Linked DNA regions of Phragmitibacter flavus. Each later gene encodes a partner of the first gene's protein in a complex. Links are inferred from orthologs where the notes say so. Each region holds a gene or a part of one and is shown in the gene's direction. Other genes may lie near its edges.

Region 1 (5,801 bases):
ACTGAGCGGGGCAGCTTTACGACGCTGACGGTGCATCCGGGCAAGCGCTTGGAGAACAACTATTCGCTCAACACGGTGGACATTTGTCCGGTGGGGGCGCTGACTTCGAACGATTTCCGCTTTCAACAGCGCGTGTGGTTCTTGAAGGAGACCAACACGATCTGCACGCAGTGTGGTCGGGGTTGCAACATGACGGTGAGTTCACGTCAGGAAACGATTTACCGTCAGACGCCGCGTGAAAACAATGAGGTGAACAGCACCTGGATGTGCGATCGCGGGCGTTTGGATTTTCACTATGTGAACAGCGAGTTCCGTCTGACGCAGCCGATGATCAAGGTGGATGGCCGTCACCAGGCGGCGACTTGGAAGCAGGCAGTTGAGCGGATTGCGGAGGGGCTGAAGAGCGTTCCAGCGGATCAGGTGGCGATCATTGCCTCCGCCCGCATGACCAATGAGGAGTTGTATTTGCTCAAGTCGCTGGTGGCATCGGTGAAAACGCCGCATGTGGATGTGGTGCCGCGGATGCGGGAGCCGGACAACTACCTGCGCGCAGCGGACATGAATCCGAACAGCAACGGCGTTCGCAAGGTGCTCGGCATTGAGCCAGGGGCGAGGCTGGAGGGGATCGTTGCCGACATCATTGGTGGGAAGATCCGTGTGGTGTTGAGCCTGGGTGAGAACCTGCTGAAGATCGGCTTGGAGAAAGCGCATTTGGAGAAGCTGGAGTTTCTGGCTTCGAGTCATGTGCTGGCCAATGCCGTGGCGGAGTTGTCGGATGTGGTGCTGGCGGGAGCGACCTATGCGGAGAAGCGTGGCAGCATGATCAACGTGACCGGTCGTTTGCAGCGGCTTGCCAAGGCGATTGAGTCGCCGGGCGATGCGCGTGAGGACTGGGAGATTCTGCGGGATCTGGTGCTGGCAGTGAGTGGGTCGAATGGGCTGCATTCGGTGGATGATGTGTTCAAGCGGCTGGCGGCGGAGGTGGATATCTTTGCCGGTTTGACGCTGACGCGAATTGGTGAGCTTGGGGTTCAGGTAATGGAAACCGGCGAGACGATTCCGCTCTTGGAACGCGAGAAGGATCGCATCGCCAAGGGTTTGATTGTTGGGTGAGGATGAGCGGTGGTTTTGGCCATTTTCCCCACGGGTGTGAATTCGGCGTGAGGCTGGGCTGTGCAGAATACTGTTGACTCGTTTTGGCCGACTTTTGTAAGGTTGGCGTTGCCGGGGTTGTTGTTATGAAGAGTTTACTGACCGTTTTTATCGCGCTTGCGTTGTTGGTGGTGGTGAGTCCTGCATCGACGGTTTTTTATATCGGGATCGATAACACTGGGACTGGAGAGTTTGAGCAGGAGGGGGGAGGTCGAGTCGATAACAAGTATTATTGGGAGAACGGTGATTACACCACGGTGGATGGCATCAGTGGCTCGGTGGGTGAGCTTTGGACCTCGGGGATGGAGCCGTGGCTGGATGCTTCATCCATTTTGGGGTTTGCCCGTGCGATCACTTCCGGTGCAACGACCCACCATATCTATTTCCAGCTTGGGGCGGATGAGGTGGGGACCGATAAGAGTTTGACATTTACCGTCGATTTTTATGGGGGTGGACAGGGTGCGGGGTTGCCTGGAACGACGCACGATATCGATTTTTACTTGAACGATGTGAAGTTTCATACGGTGACAGGAATGACGGCTGCGGGCCAGCTCATGGTGGTCAATGGCATTGATGTGAGCACCTTGAGTGAGGGGGAGCACGTGTTGTCGTGGGTGCGCACTGGAGGCAATGCGGGATGGATCAATGTGGATTATCTTTCGTTGGTGGCGGTCCCAGAACCATCCCGGGCGTTGCTAGCGATGGTGGGGTGTGCGGTTTTGTTTGGTGGGCGTCGCAAGGGCCGATTTTAAGCTCGAACAGGGGTGGAGGAGTCAACCAACGGTCGGGGTGGGTTTGTCGCGCTCATTGCCGGAGTGGCGATGTGTCCTGATGATCATGGAATTCCGGTGTCGAACCTCAAGTTTTCAGCAGGAATAGCGGCTGAAAACGGGCGCTTGTGAAATTTTTCACAAATTCGGGTTGCTGGTTGGCGCTTCAATCGCATGATGGGGGGTATCCAATTTTTTGGCCGTCCGTTTGGCATGACTCTCACCCTCGCCACCATCGACTTCGTTTTCCTCATCGCCTCGGTGTTGAAGATCGTGTTTTTTGCGTTCATGGTCATTTTGCCCATGGTGGCCTATTCGGTGTATGCCGAACGTCGGGTGAGCGCGATCATTCAGGATCGGGTGGGGCCGAACCGCACGGGGATTCCGTTGACGCTGTTTGGATTCAAGAAGGACGTGGGAATTTTTGGGATCGGTGGATTGATTCAACCGTTGGCGGATGGATTGAAGTTTTTCCTGAAGGAGGATTTCACTCCGGCGCACGTGAACAAGTTTTATTTCTGGCTGGCTCCGGCTCTGGTGATGGTGCCGGCCATGGTGACGGCGGCGGTGGTTCCTTTCGGCAGTGAGTTGAACTTTAGCTGGCTGGCAAATTTCGGGGTGACGAGTTCATGGATTTACGAGCCGGTGCCGTTGGTGATTGCGGATCTGAATGTGGGGCCGCTGTTTATTTTTGCGATCTCGTCCTTGGGGGTTTACGGGATTGTGCTGGCGGGGTGGTCGTCCAATTCAAAGTATCCGTTTCTTGGTGGCGTGCGCAGTTCGTCGCAGATGATTTCGTATGAGATCTCGCTGGGGCTTTCGATTGTGCCATTGTTGATGATTTTCGGAGAGCTGAACCTGTCGAAGATGACGGAGTATCAAGATGCGCATGGCTGGTTGCTGTTGCCATTGTGGGGGGATGGTTTGTCGGTAGGACGCTGGGTGCTGCTGGTGCCGATTGCGATTTCGTTCGTGATTTTCATGATCTCGATGTTTGCGGAGACCAACCGGGCACCATTTGACTTGCCGGAGTGCGAGACGGAGTTGGTGGCGGGTTATCACACGGAATACAGTTCGATGAAGTTTGCGCTGTTCTTCATGGGTGAGTATGCAGCCATGATCATTGGTTCGGGATTGGCAGTGACCTTGTTTTTCGGCGGTTGGAGCATTCCTTTTGCACCTTATTTGGGATTGAGTCATGAGGCCGGGGTGACGCCGTTCTGGCTGGGCCTGCTGCACATTGCGAGCTTCCTGACCAAGGTGGTGGTTTGCATCATTGTTTTCATCTGGGTGCGCTGGACCTTGCCGCGTTTCCGATATGACCAGTTGATGAAACTGGGCTGGTTGGTGTTTTTCGAACTGGCGCTGGCCAATGTGATTCTCACGGCGGTGCTGATGTTGTTTTTCAAAATCTAACTTGTTGTCATGGCTACTGTTGTTGTTCAACGCCCCAAGCTGAAATGGCATGAACGCTGGTTTATCTCCACGTTCGCCAGAGGCATGGCGATTACTTTTGGTCACGCGGTGCGCACCTTTCGCTCCATCGTGGGCGGCAGGACGGAAGTGACAATGCAATACCCGGAGGAGAAGTGGGATTCCCAGCTTCCAGAACATTATCGCGGGGCTCCTGCATTGGTGACGGACGAGCATGGCCGGGAGCGCTGTGTGTCATGTCAGTTGTGCGAGTTCATTTGTCCGCCACGGGCAATCACCATCGTGCCAGAGGAGATTCCCTCCAATGATCCATGGGCGAAGGTGGAGAAGAGGCCGCGTCAGTTTACGATTGATATGATCCGCTGCATTTACTGCGGCATGTGTGAAGAAGTTTGTCCAGAGCAGGCCATTTTCCTGCGCAAGGATTATGCGATTACCGGTGAGACCCGTGCGGAGATGGTGCACGACAAAACGAAACTTTACCAAATCGGCGGCGTGCGCACCGGATTGGTCAACAAGTGGAACGAACTGAAATAGATGAAAGTCGGAAGTCGGAAAGCGGAAGTCGGAAGTTGTTTGGTGTTGATCACTGGACGGCATGATGACGTCATCTGGCTTTCTGGCACTTCCGACTTCCGACTTCCGACTTCCGACTTTTAACCTATGCCTGCTGCCCTGTTTTATCTTTTTGCAATCGTCACGCTCGGCTTTGGGGCGATGGTGGTGATTTGCAGGAACCCGGTGGCGAGTGCGCTGTCGCTGGTGATGAGCTTTGTGGGATTGGCGGCGTTGTTCATCAGTCTGGACGCCTACTTCATTGGGATCATTCAGATCCTGGTTTATGCCGGGGCGGTGATGGTGCTGTTTTTGTTCATCATCATGTTGCTGGACATCAAGGCTGAAGAAGGTCGCAAGCCGAATGTGGCAGCGGTGGTGGGCGGGATTGGACTGGCGTTGGTTTTTGGAGTGCAACTGGCGGTGATCTTGAATGAGCACAAGGCGGGTGAGAAGACTCTGGCGGATGTGCCGATTGACTACGTGGTGGCGGCTGAGAAGGCGAAGATTGAGACGATCAAGACGGATTTGCAGGAGCGGACATTGCCGGATGCGAAGCTGGTGGGTGAGGAGTTGTTCCACCGCTATTACTTTCAGATTCAGTTGGTTGGAGTTCTGTTGCTGGTCAGCACCGTCGGGGTGGTGATCATGAGCAAGAAGGAAGTTAGCTGAATCGAGATGAGCGAACATTGAAGACATGATCACCCTTAACCACTACTTGTTTGTCAGCGGTCTTCTGTTTGCCATCGGGCTAACAGGGGTGGTGGCGCGGCGCAACATCTTGACCATCTTCATGTGTCTGGAGATGATGTTGAGCGCGGCGAATCTGACCTTGGTGGCATTTTCCCGATTCAATCTGGTGGATGGATTGCCCGACTACAGTGCGCAGGCGCTGGTGTTTTTCACCATCACGGTGGCAGCCGCAGAAGTCGCCGTTGGACTTGCGATCATCGTGGCGCTGTATCGTGCGAAACAGAGTGTCGATATCGGCGCGGTGGAGAAGATGAAAGGCTAAGGTTGTTGATTGCATGGACCCGGATTTATCAAAACTTCAATCGTTAACAGGCACCATCCTGCTGCTGCCGTTGATGTCGGCGCTGACGATCATGCTGGCCCACGGCTTGCTGAAAAATGTGGCGCACGTGATCAGCACCGGGGTGGCGCTGATCATCTTGGTGGCCTCGTGCATGTTGCTGGGTGCGGATGATGCAACGTTTCCCTTGCTGCCCTTTTTAAACGTGGGGGATTTTCAGGCGCACATTGGGATTACGGTGGATCGTCAGAGCCGCGGGATGTTGTTCATCGTCACCTTCGTCGGTTTCCTGGTGCATTTGTATTCGATGGCCTACATGAAGGACGACGATGCAAAGGCGCGGTTTTTCGGGGCGTTGTCGTTGTTCATGTTCTCGATGATCGGGATCGTGTTTGCTGACAACCTTTTGATGATGTTCCTGTTCTGGGAACTGGTTGGGGTGAGCAGTTATTTGTTGATTGGACATTGGTTCAAAAAACCTGAGGCGAGCGATGCGGCGAAGAAGGCGTTCTTGACGAACCGCATTGGTGACTTTGGGTTCATGACGGGCATTTTGATTTTGTTTGCGTTGGGCAGTGGGGATTTGTCCTTTGAAGGGTTGAAGGATTCCATGGAGGTGGCGTCCAGTCCGTTGAAGCATGCTTCGGAAAACTCTTCGGCGATTTTTACGCTGGCAGCATTGGGAATTTTCCTCGGGGCAGTGGGCAAGAGTGCGCAGGCTCCGCTGCATGTGTGGTTGCCGGATGCGATGGAAGGTCCGACGCCGGTTTCGGCTTTGATTCACGCGGCGACGATGGTGGCGGCCGGGGTTTACATGCTGGTGCGGGTCGATTTTCTTTTCCTGCCGGGCGGGGTGG
Region 2 (11,941 bases), on another replicon or contig:
CTATGTGCTCACCGAAGCCGTGCGCGACTACGTCCAAAACTACCTCGCCCCCAACAAACTCCTCGGCGATTAGTCCTTTCCTTGCTCATGTCCAGACTGATCCTCCCCTTCATCCTGTGGTTCATCAGCCTGGCCATCTCTCAAGCTGCCATCACTTCATCATTGGACGAAGCGAAAGCCCGCTTCGCCAAAGCTGATCGCGAACTCAACGCCACCTGGGCCAAAGCCAAATCCCGGCTCGCTGAATCCACCTTCAACGACCTCAAACAGATCCAGCGCGATTGGGTCATCTTTCGTGATCAACAAGCCGAAGTCGCTGCCGGCGAAGACACCAACCCAAAAACCAACGCAACTTCCCTCATCGCCGCCGCAGAGTTGACCGAAGAACGCACCAAATGGTTGCAAAGCCTCCTCAAAAACGAAGGCAACACTCTCGCCGGATTCTGGATCGACGGCAAAGGCGGCACTCTCTCCATCGTCGAAAAACCCGATCAACTCCTCTTCGAATTCAACGTCGTTCGCGGCGAATCCTTCGACCTCGGTGCCCTTTCCGGCATCGCCCGATGGAACTCTCCCATCGGCTGGTTCAGCGACCAAGGACGCGACGCCGACAAGCCCGACGAGACCAGCATCGCCTTCATCCACCGTGGCCTGTATCTTGAAATCATCACCGCCAACGCCGACCATTACCACGGCAACCGCGCCCATTTTGACGGACGTTATTTCAAAGCAACCGCCCTCTCCCCTGAAGCCCAAGCCGTCACAAGTAAAGCCGCCGAAACCGGAAAGCCCTCCATCGAGTAACCAACGCTCCCTGGAGCCACGGCATTCAACCCGGCCAAATTCGCCGACCTCCCCTGCGTTCCTTCCGATGTAAAAATCGACATCGGCACCGCGTTTCCTCAATCCCACATGAAACGCCTCGCCCTGCTCAGCCTCCTTCTCCTGCTGCTCCTCACCCACCGACTCCCCGGGCAGGAAAAAATCCACGACCTCCTTGTTTACGGAGGCACCCCCGCAGGCATCGCCGCCGCCTGCTCCGCTGCCGCTGAAGGCCGCACCGTCCTCCTCGTCGAGCCCTATTCTTTCGTCGGCGGCATGGTCACCAACGGACTCACCCACGCTGACTTCCGCTCCCTCCCCTCCCTCACCGGCTTCTGGTGGGACTTCAACCAACGCATCAAAAAACACTACGCTGACACTTACGGCCCCGACTCCCCCCAGGCCAAAGCCACCTTCGAAGGCAACTTCGCCGAGCCAAAAGTCAATCAGCTCGTCTTCGAGCAAATGCTCGCCGAACACCCCACCATCACCGTCCTCACCCGCCACACCCTCAGCGGCCTCGCCAGCACGCGCTCGCTCCCCTCCCGCATCCTCTCCGCCACCTTCCACCCCAGCGGTCAACCCGCCGAAACCGAATCCAACACACAAACCTTCCGCGCCAAAACCTACATCGACGCCACCTACGAAGGCGACCTCATGGCCAAAGCAGCCGTCAAATACATCGTCGGACGCGAAGATCAGGCCACCTACAACGAACCCGTTGCCAAGGACGTTCCCGAAGGCGGCGACTTCCTCGTCCAAGGTTACAACTACCGATGGGCCGTTACCAACCAACCCAACAACATCGCCCCCACACCCAAACCCGCAGGCTACAACCGCGAAGATTTCCTCCCCCTCCTCGACCTCTTCGCCAGCGGCAAACTCACCCACGTCTTCGGCATCCAGCACGCCAATGGACTCGAAATCCCCAAAGACCTCGTCGCCGTCACCAGCAAAGCCATCTACAAACTCCAACCCCCACTCCTCCCCAATTCCAAAGCCGACATCAACGACATGTCACGCGGCATCGTCCGCCTCTCCATGCCCGACATCAACGACGACTACCCCGAGGCCGACGAAACCAAACGCCAGCGCATCATCGACCGACACACCCGTTACCAGGTCGGCATGCTCTACTTCCTCCAGAACGACGACGCCGTCCCAGCCAACATCCGCGCCGACGCCCGCTCATGGGGCCTTTGCAAAGACGAATGGCCCAACCACCAGCACCTCCCCGAACAACTCTACATCCGCGAAGCCCGCCGCATGATCGGCCAGCATGTCTTCACCCAAAACGACACCCGCCTCACCGCCGACGACGTGCGCATCACTCTCATCAAAGACAGCATCGCCATCGGCGACTACTCCCACAACTGCCACGGCAGCGGCCGCACCGGCACCCGCTTCGACGGACAACACTTCGGCGAATTCTACGTCCCCAACGCGCCCTTCCAAGTCGCCTACGGCACCATCGTCCCCAACGAAGTCACCAACCTCCTCGTCCCCGTCGCCGTCAGCGCGAGTCATGTCGGGTTCGGGGCCCTCCGACTCGAACCCGTCTGGACCGCCATGGGCCAGGCCGCCGGACTCGCCGTCCACCTCGCCCTAAAATCCGAAACCCCCAACCTTCAGGAAGTCGACGTCCCCCAACTCCAAAAACTCCTCCATCATCACCGCGCTGCCACCATCTACGTCGGCGATGTCCCACCCGACCATCCCGACTTCATCTCCGTGCAAACCCTCGGCATGCTTGGCGGCCTCCACAGTCTCCACAAACCCGCCGACGGCAAACATGCCGAATGGCCCCGCTGGTTCGGTCAATACGCCCACCCCATGCCCTTGCACGACGTTCAACTCAGCCTACCCATCGACACCGCGCTCCTCCCTCGCTGGATCGCCCTCGCCAAAACCCACAACAACCCCGAAGCCCAATTCGATCTCACCGCCGACACCAAAACCACCCGCGCCCAAGTCATCCGCGCTCTCTTCCCCTCCAAACACAATCGCCCCCCAACTCACAAAGAGACAAAAAACTGATAACCCCATCCCCACTTCACCAGTCGCCCGATTTTAGACGACCGGACAAGCCAGGCCACCATCACCCTACCATCGCAAACAACTCCTCAAGCACCTGCTTGGTAAGCTTGATCCCCTCTTCCTCGGGGTGCTTGTCGCCTTCATACTCGATCCCCACATAACCCGAGTATCCCGCGCCCACCACAATCTTGATCAACCTCTCAAAATCCAGCGTCAACTCACGCCCTTCACGACGGTCTTCCGTGTAAAACTTGCCCGCGCCGGTATCCCAATCAAACGCCTTCGCGCTCATGGAGCCCCTTACCCACGGCATGAACTCACGCAATCCCAGATAAGGATTGTAAAGTTCGCCCTTCGCCCGATCGGTATAAAAATTGCCAAAGTCAGGCAAAATCCCCACCCGCGCATGATCCGCGAGTTTCATCACCTCCGTCAGCCACTTGCCGTTTGACGACAACCCACCGTGGTTTTCCACCACCACAAACAACCCGCGCTTGTCACCCTCGACGCACAGCCGGTGCAACCCATCCGCCGCCAGCTTTGCCTGTTCCTCCCAGGTCAGCTTCGGATTGCTCGCCGCATTCACCCGGATGCTGTGACATCCCAAAAACTTCGCCGCATCCAGCCACTTCAAATGGTTCTCCACGGTCTGCTGGCGCTTCGCCTCATCCGGTTCTCCAAGATTCCCCTCGCGGTCCACCATGATCAGCAAGCTCTTCACGCCTTCGCCATCCGCCCGCGTCTTCATCTCCTTCAAATAATCCGCCCCCGCTGTCTTGTCGTCAAAACACTGGCTCACATATTCCACCGCATCGATCCCCATCGACTTCGCCGTTTTAGCAAAATCCAAATGATCCAACGGCTCCGCTCCCGCCTTCTTAAAAATGCGTTTATTCAGCGACCACTCCGCCAAAGACAACTTCAGCCCCGCCTTTTTCTCCTGAGCCAGCAACCCCGCCCCTCCAGGTAAAAGACTGGAAGCCGCCGTGGCAGCAAAGGCTTTAAGAAACGAACGACGATTGGATTCAATGGATGGCATGCCCCACAACCTGCCGAAATCCCGCGCGCAGATCAATCTCTAATTTTTCTTGTTCCCTCGTTTCGGTGCTGTAATCGGCCAGTCCGCCGTCTCCGTGCGCGCCGTCTTCAAATAGCTTTCGAAAGCCTCCACCACCTCTGGGTTCTCAGAGGCCACGTTGACCTCCTCCTTCACATCCTTGCTCAAATCATAGAGCGTCAACGCCGCGTTCGGCTCAGGGCGAATCGCCTTCCAGTTTTTCCAACGCGACGCCTGCACAAATCCCCGCTCATGGAACTCCCAATAGAGGAACCGCTCCGCCAACTCCGGCTGCGCTTCCCCCATTAAAGTCGGTGTGACATCCAGACCATCCAATCCATCCGGTATCTTGCCGCTGGCAAGCGCGCCGAACGTCGGTAGCGCATCTGCAAAATACCACACCGCATCACTGACCTTTCCGCCAGGAACCTTGCCTGGCCACCACGCAATCGTCGGAACGCGAATCCCGCCATCGGTATGATCGCGTTTGATTCCTCTGAACTCACCTGCCGAGTTAAAGTAAGCAGGAATGTGTCCACCTTCTTTGTGCGGGCCATTGTCAGAGCTAAAAATCACCAGGGTGTTTTTGTCGATGCCGAGCTCCTTCAACCGATCGAGCACCCGTCCCACATCACGATCCAATCTCGAAACCATCGCAGCAAAACCTTTCTGCGCATCGGGCCAATCCTCTTTTGCATAATCACCAAAATCCGGGACTTCCATCCCCTCTTGTTTGGCTTCGTTGTTGGCATGAGGCGTTGTTAGAGCCAGATAAAGAAAGAATGGCTGCTTCTGGTTCTCACCGTGAGTCTTGATGAACTTCAACGCCTCTTCAGCAAACAAATCATGCGTGTAATCCAGCTTGTTGTCTGACTTGCCCGCCCCCTCAGGCGTTTCATCCGGCACCGTGTTGCGTAACTTCTCCCTCGTCTCATTTCTCCACAAAAAAGTCGGATAGTAGTTGTGCGCATGACGTTGATTTAAATATCCATAAAATTCATCAAACCCTTGCTTCCTGGGCAATCCAGACTCCGCCCCGCCGACATCACCAAGGCCCCACTTGCCAATCAAGCCCGTGTAATAGCCAGAATCCTTCAACACCTCCGCCACTGTGACATCCTCATCACGCAATGCCTGTCTTGCTGGTTCGTTCTGACCGGCATTGCCACGAACCCGCGTGTTCCCCGTGTGTTTGCCTGTCATCAAAACCGAACGCGAAGGCGCGCACACGGTCGCGCCAGAATAGACACTCGTAAACCGCATCCCCTCTTCCGCCATGCGATCAAGATTCGGCGTCTTGATGCGTTGCTGACCATAACACCCCAGGTCTCCATAACCAAGGTCATCGGCAAGAATAAAAATGATGTTAGGTTTGCTTTCCGCTGCATGCAGCGACGCTGAGACCAATAGCGAAAGAAGGAAGACGATGCGTTTCATAAGGTGAAGCAAAAATCAGGGAACGGTGTTGAGACTGGGGCCGCGACGGAGGTCTTCGGGCGTTTTGCCGCCGCCGCGTTTTTCCACATCTTTGGTGGGCCCCGCCATCGGAGGGGTTTCGAAAAATTTGCCGTTGTCGATCACCCGTGGATCACCGGTATTCTTCAACTCATCCATCAGCCGCTTCTCCAACTGACTTTCCAAAGCAGCGTGTGCTGGATCTCCCGCGAGGTTCTTGGTTTGATGCGGATCGTTTTTCAGATGGTAAAGTTCTGCCCGCGGGCGTTTGCCATAGGCCCGTTCGTAATAGGGTTTCCATTGCGGATCGTGACGCGCACCGACCAACCAGGCTTTCGTTGGGCCGGAATCTTCATCGGGAATGGTGGCACGGGTATCTTCAGTAAGCTCTTCGAGGGAGGGCGGATTCGGTCCATCAAGGCGGTAGGGCTCGCCCAATGGCCAGCGGTCGGGTTCAAAATTGATCACATACAAATGATCCGCCGTCCGGATGGCTCGTTGGGGATAGGGAAGAAAACCGTCCCGGGCATTTTCGACATGGCGTTCCCGACCAATAAAAACCGCATCGCGGGCTGGATCAATTTGGCCGCTTTGGGTCGATTGCAACAACGGCAGCAAATTACGACCGGTCATCACCTCCGGCACCGGCACATTGGCCAGCGTGAGAAAGGTTGGCGCGAGATCGGTGAGGCTGGTGAGATCATCAACAACCCGACCACCCTTGACCCCGGGTCCGGCGATGATCAGCGGAATGGCGGAGCCGAAGTCGTAAAGGTTGCATTTGCCGTGCGGAAATCCGGGAGGTCCGTGATCGCCGGAGATCACCATCAAGGTGTTATCCAGCTCGCCAATCGCCTCAAGTTTCATCAACAACAGCCCCACCGCAGCATCAAGCGCCTGGATCTCGCCAAGATAATCGGCCACATCTTCGCGCACCTCGGGAACATCAGGCAAGAAAGCGGGAAGTTTGCCTTTGAGCGTCTCTGGATCAATGTTCCACAGCGCGTTGCCAGAACCCTTGATCCACTTGCGATGCACATTGGTGGGACCGAACCAAAACGTAAAGGGCTGATCCTTTTTGCGGTCGCTTAAGAAAGCGTCGAAGTTGCTGGAGACCTCATCGTAAAGGGTTTGTTTAGCCTCTTCCAAACCTTTTCCCGCGGCCACCATCCGCGTCACGTGCTGCGAAAACTGGTTGAACTTGCCCCCCGCTTTTTCATAGCTGTGCGCGCGACCGCCGTAGGGATCGACTTCGGCTGTTCCCGGGCCCCAAACCTTGTAGCTTTTGCCAATGTGATATCCCGCGTCACGCAGCATCAGCGGATAGGCAGGATTGCTTCCGTCCCAGACGGCTCCGCGCAAAATCGCTGCGCGACCAGTGCGCCAGAAATGCTGACCTGAAATCAACGCGCTTCGACAAGGCGTGCAACTTGGGGATGATACAAACGCACGACGAAACAAAACTCCCGATGCCGCGATGCGGTCAATATTGGGCGTATGAACGGCATCGCTGATGGTGCCCGGTCCATCAAGTTTAGCGTAGGCGCTGGCAATACGGCCCCAGTCATCGGCGAAGATAAACAGGATGTTGGGTCGTTTGTCGGTGGCGGCATGCAGTGCCCCGGTCAGAAAGCTGCAAAGGAATAGGTATCTGAGGATCAACATGGTCGTTGGATTTAATTCTTATTCAGGAATGGCGTCGTTGTCACCAATAGGATTGCCTTCCCAAATGACGCTGCGGGTGGTCTTGTCGTAAGTCAGCACCCGATGGGCACTGCCGGGCGCCGGCGGACGATCCATCGTCGGCAACCAACGACGATGTTCCGCGATGATTGGCTGCGAATCCTTGTCGGCAGCCAGATTGTTCCATTCGTTAGGATCAGCCTCAAGGTCGTAGAGTTCCTCACTGCCATCCGCATAAACAATGTAACGCCAGCGTTCACTGCGAACCGCGTGGTTGCCCTGATTGTGACTGGTGATCGCCGGACGTTCGCGACGCGCCTTCTCATCCGCCAGTTGCGGGACAAGACTCTGTCCTTCGAGGTCGGTCCGGGGAGGCAGTCCGCACAACTGAATCAGCGTCGGATAAATGTCGAGCAACTCCGCTGGCTGCGTGCAGCGACCATTCGCCGCGACCCCTGGCCCGGCGAAAATCAATGGCACCCGGGTGCTGCGTTCCCACAAGGTATTCTTTCCGGTGATTTCCTTTTCGCCAAGATGCCAGCCGTGGTCGCTCCAAAGCACGATGATGGTATTGTCAGCCTGACCCGACTCCTCCAGTGCAGCCATCAGTCGACCGACCTGCGCATCCACAAAACTGGTGCATGCGAGGTAACTGCGCACCAGATTCCGCCATTGTTGATTCTCGCGAACCCATTTCAAGCGCGGTTCAGGAAGCGACCAATGCAGATACCATGAAAATCGCGGAGTGCCGGCCCGCTCGTCGGCTTTCACCGGAGGAAGCAGACTGTCATCATCGGGATAAAGATCGAACCATTTTTGTGTCGCATAACACGGCACATGTGGAAGGAAAAAACCCGCCGCCAAGAAAAACGGCTCCCCTTTTTTCGCCGTCTTGATCTTCTCCACCGCCCAAGTAGCCACTTGATGATCGCCCTTGTCCTCATCGCGATGATCAAAAACTCCCCAATCCATCAACGGATGATCGCCCATGGGCGTCGCCGGGATGAGTTTCGTGTCAGGCTTGATACCGATGCCGCCATTTGGCCCCCAAACACCAAATTCCGCCGCCCGTTTGGCCGGTCCACCTGGATTCCCGTGGTAGATCTTACCCGCTGTCAGCGTCTGGTATCCATTCGCCTTGAAATGTTGCGGCAACGCCACCCGATTTTTGAACTCATCCAAATTTCGAAACCAAGGCGACAATCCATAAATACCGGTTGAGGTTGGTCTCAGCCCCAACATCACGCTGGTGCGCGATGGATTGCAGAGCGGAGACTGACAATGGGCGTTAAGAAAAACCGTCCCACGTGCGGCCAATGCATCAATGTTTGGCGTCTTGGCCGCCGCATGCCCCATCGTTCCGATCCAGTCATTCTGGTCATCAATCGCGATGAACAGCACATTCGGTTTAACCGTCGCTGCTGAACATGGCTCGAGCCAGGCCCAACCGGACAGAAACGCTATAGATACAGACAAATAAGTGAGGCAGGCGGGCGCGCGCATGAGTCCCTTGAAACGCGATCAACCGCGCAATCTATCCAATTTCCACTCAAGCCACCAACCGGATTGCAGCCAGCAGGGCAAACACAAACATCGCCCACTCAAAAACCTTCTGCGACATCACTTTCACCACCCGCCAGCCAAGAAAAATGCCTCCCACCACCGCCGGCAAGAGCAGGGCATTGGTCCATAAAGACGGCCCATTGATCAGTCCGATCTGCGCACTAAACGGCACCTTCACCAAATTAATGAAAAGGAAAAAGCGCGTGAAAACGCCCAGATAATCCGCCTTTCCATGCCGGTGAGCCAGCAAATAAACCGCCATCACCGGCCCTGCCGCATTTGCCAGCATGGTCGTCACCCCCGCCGCCACGCCGATTCCCCATGTGAAAATCGCATGCCGATGCAGGTGCGCGAGCTGATCCCGCTTCCAATCCAACAGCAATTTCAGCGCGAGAAGCGCTAAAATCACCCATCCAATCGCCTGTCGGGCAAGCAGATTGTCCAGCTTGTCGAGCAGCCACCATCCGATCACCACCCCCAAAATGGCAGGCGGCGCCAACGGCCACACCTGTTTCCAGGAGCCACCACGCCGCAGCAGCCAGAAGCCCATCAAATCTGCCGCGATCAACAAAGGCAGCACCACACCCGTCGAAGCTTTCGCTCCCAAAGTTTCCGCAAACAACACCACGCTCACCAATCCACAGCCCGCCAGGCCCGCCTTTGCCATGCCGATGAACAAGGCTCCGACCAGCGCGAGCAACAAAGCGCTGCCACTGGTTAGCAAAGTTTGGTCGAGAATCGAGTCGGGGAACGGCATCAAAGACCACCTGCCATCCATGCTAACAGGTCATGCGCAACGAAAAAACCGCAGGAAAATGTCACAAACGGATTTGCTGCTAATTTCTTACAAAAAGGCTGCAAACCGCCTGTTTACAGGAAAAAATTGCACATTGGCCAACAAAACCGTTCGCCAAATGCCGATGCTGTGCTATTCTAGCTGTCTATGGCTACCGTAAGAAAGACACGTTTTTCACGTAGGGTTCCTGATCATGTAACAGATGAATTGGTGAACGTTCTCTCGGAAAGCAAGACTTATGAATTCAATGTCTTGTTTGGTTTGGTTTACGAAAATCTCAAACTAAAAAATGCGGTAAGTGGTGGCGAAGAAATGTTACGCCTCCGCTCCTACGAAAAACTTCAAAACCTCGTCGGTCGTGGTTTGGTTGAGAAAAAGCTCAAAAGCTATCGTGGCCTCAAAGGCATCGAACAAGCCGCCAGCACTTTTACTCTGGCCCGTGCCGAAGCCGCTGCAGCCGCAGCCGCAGCCGCTCGTTAATTAAGTCGTTTAGTTTCTACTCACCGTTCATTTCAAAAAGGCCGCCCGCACACCGGGCGGTCTTTTTTTGGCTTCTAGTTCGCGAGCAGGCCACCCCAATCCACCTCCGCCTTCCGCCTTCCGCCTTCCGCCTTCCGCCTTCCGCCTTCCGCCTTCCGCCTTCCGCCTTCCGCCTTCCGCCTTCCGACCTCCGACCTCCGACCTCCGACCTCCGACCTCCGACCTCCGACCTCCGACCTCCGACCTCCGACCTCCGACCTCCGACCTCCGACCTCCGACTGCCCACTTGACACCACCGTCCCTCCACTTACTCTGCCCTCGTCGTTCCCCTCCCTCCTCCATTCGAACCGCCCCGCCCGTCATGCTCGAAAACTACTCGCCCGTTCTTTTGCAAGCGCTCCTCGCCGCTGGTTTTGCTGGAATGACCCTGCTCCTGAGCGTGCTCTTCGGTCGATCCGCCAAACGCAATTCGATGAAGGACTCCGCTTACGAGTGCGGCATGCTCCCCATTACCGAAGGCCAGCCACGCTTCAGCGTGAAATTTTACATCGTCGCCATGCTGTTCGTGCTGTTCGACATCGAAGTTGTCTTCATGTATCCTTGGGCCGTCATCTATAAAGATTATCTGGTTGCCTACGGTGCCGACATCCTTTTCACCATGCTCGGTTTTGTCGGCATCCTGCTCGTCGCCTTCATCTATGCCTGGCGCAAGCGTGCGCTCGACTGGAGCTCATAGGCCGGTGGTCGCTAGGACGGTTTTCGAGATTTTATCATGATCTGCCAGGTCTCCCTGTTCACCCTCAAACCCGAAATCACCGCCGAACGTTTGGAGGAGATGATGTGGACTTCACGCACCAGCCTGCTGCGCATTCGCGAAGTGCTGCACCTCAACGTCGGCAAACGCATCAAGGACAGCGATCCTTGGGACTGGTTCCTCAGCATCGAAGCCGAGAGCCTCGACAAACTCGCCATCCTCCAGGACGACGCCCAATATTTTAAGTTTGTCCGCGAAGTTCTCGATCCCTCGGTCGACAAACGCCAGGTCCTCACTTTTGAAATGGACCCCCGCAAGGACGTCAAATACTCCTGACCTGCCGGGTCCCCGCCGACGTAGCCAATACTGGCAGGTTCCCATGCCGTCGCCCCTCGCAGAAAGCCTGCAAAGGTCGCCCCACCACAGGCTTGCGCAAGAAACGTCGTCTGGCATAGTAATCTGTTCAGGCCAGTGTTGCTTTTGCCCGCTGACCCCCTCACCCGTGCTTTTCTGAATGTTCCTTTGCCTTGGCCTGAACCATCGCACGACTCCCCTGGAGTTGCGCGAAAGGCTGGCCTTTGCCTCAAGCCACCTCCCCGAAGCCGCCCGCCAGGTCACCGCCTTGCCCGGGTTTGAGGAAAGTGTCGTGCTTTCCACCTGCAACCGCGTCGAGATCTACTCCGCCTGCAACGACGAAAACCCGGAGGAAGGATTGCAAAAGCTCCGCCAATACCTCGTCGACCACTTCGCCCTCAGCCCCGCCCAGCGTCAGGCCCTCACCACCTACCAGCTCAGCGAAGATGCCGCTGCCCGACACCTGTTCCGCGTCGTCAGTGGACTCGACTCCATGGTCCTCGGCGAAACCGAAATTTTGGGACAAGTCAAAAGCGCCTACGACACCGCCCTCAAAGCCGGGGCCACCGGGCGCTCCCTCAACAAGCTTTTCCAACGCGCTTTCACCGTCGGCAAACTGGTCCGCAACGACACCAACATCCAGCGCGGCACCACTTCCATCGGCAGCGTCACCGTCAAAATCGCCGAAAAAATCTTCGGCAACCTCCGCGACAGCAAAGTCCTTCTCATTGGTGCCGGCGACATGAGCCGCACCTGCGCCCAAAGCCTACTCTCCCGTGGTGCCAAAAGCATCATCGTCTCCAACCGGTCTCACGATCGCGCCGTCCTGCTCGCCGAAGAAATGGGCGGCGAAGCGCTGCGCTTCGACCAGTGGGAACGCGCGGTCCATGATGTTGACATCATCATCAGCAGCACCAGCGCCCCCCATTTTGTCGTCAAA

Evidence for each region.
Region 2: the proteins of FEM03_RS15635 (region 1) and FEM03_RS11735 are in contact, whole or in part, in a cryo-EM structure (PDB 7NYH), measured with the Escherichia coli proteins. The link is inferred for Phragmitibacter flavus from one-to-one orthologs.

The regions. Positions count from the first base shown.
Region 1 is NZ_VAUV01000011.1:86,602-92,402, reverse strand. What follows is about bases 3,049-5,801. They hold FEM03_RS15635 (NADH-quinone oxidoreductase subunit J family protein), read left to right. Parts: upstream 3,049-4,019; coding sequence 4,020-4,583; downstream 4,584-5,801. Other genes in these bases: nuoL (NADH-quinone oxidoreductase subunit L), read left to right, coding at 4,940-5,801; nuoK (NADH-quinone oxidoreductase subunit NuoK), read left to right, coding at 4,609-4,926; FEM03_RS15640 (NuoI/complex I 23 kDa subunit family protein), read left to right, coding at 3,348-3,893; FEM03_RS15645 (complex I subunit 1/NuoH family protein), read left to right, coding at 3,049-3,338. Outside these bases: FEM03_RS15655 (NADH-quinone oxidoreductase subunit G), read left to right, coding at 1-1,113; FEM03_RS15650 (hypothetical protein), read left to right, coding at 1,239-1,904; more of FEM03_RS15645, read left to right, coding at 2,136-3,048. UniProt on the Escherichia coli protein: NDH-1 shuttles electrons from NADH, via FMN and iron-sulfur (Fe-S) centers, to quinones in the respiratory chain. The immediate electron acceptor for the enzyme in this species is believed to be ubiquinone.
Region 2 is NZ_VAUV01000008.1:65,705-77,645, forward strand. Bases 9,203-11,941 are described here. They hold FEM03_RS11735 (NADH-quinone oxidoreductase subunit A), read left to right. Parts: upstream 9,203-10,254; coding sequence 10,255-10,629; downstream 10,630-11,941. Other genes in these bases: FEM03_RS11720 (sulfite exporter TauE/SafE family protein), read right to left, coding at 9,203-9,374; FEM03_RS11725 (hypothetical protein), read left to right, coding at 9,561-9,893; FEM03_RS11730 (AraC family transcriptional regulator), read right to left, coding at 9,968-10,186; FEM03_RS11740 (Dabb family protein), read left to right, coding at 10,666-10,983; hemA (glutamyl-tRNA reductase), read left to right, coding at 11,162-11,941. In the rest of the region: rfaD (ADP-glyceromanno-heptose 6-epimerase), read left to right, coding at 1-73; FEM03_RS11690 (lysozyme inhibitor LprI family protein), read left to right, coding at 88-804; FEM03_RS11695 (FAD-dependent oxidoreductase), read left to right, coding at 913-2,859; FEM03_RS11700 (TIM barrel protein), read right to left, coding at 2,921-3,898; FEM03_RS11705 (arylsulfatase), read right to left, coding at 3,938-5,353; FEM03_RS11710 (sulfatase family protein), read right to left, coding at 5,369-7,036; FEM03_RS11715 (sulfatase), read right to left, coding at 7,055-8,557; more of FEM03_RS11720, read right to left, coding at 8,604-9,202. UniProt on the Escherichia coli protein: NDH-1 shuttles electrons from NADH, via FMN and iron-sulfur (Fe-S) centers, to quinones in the respiratory chain. The immediate electron acceptor for the enzyme in this species is believed to be ubiquinone.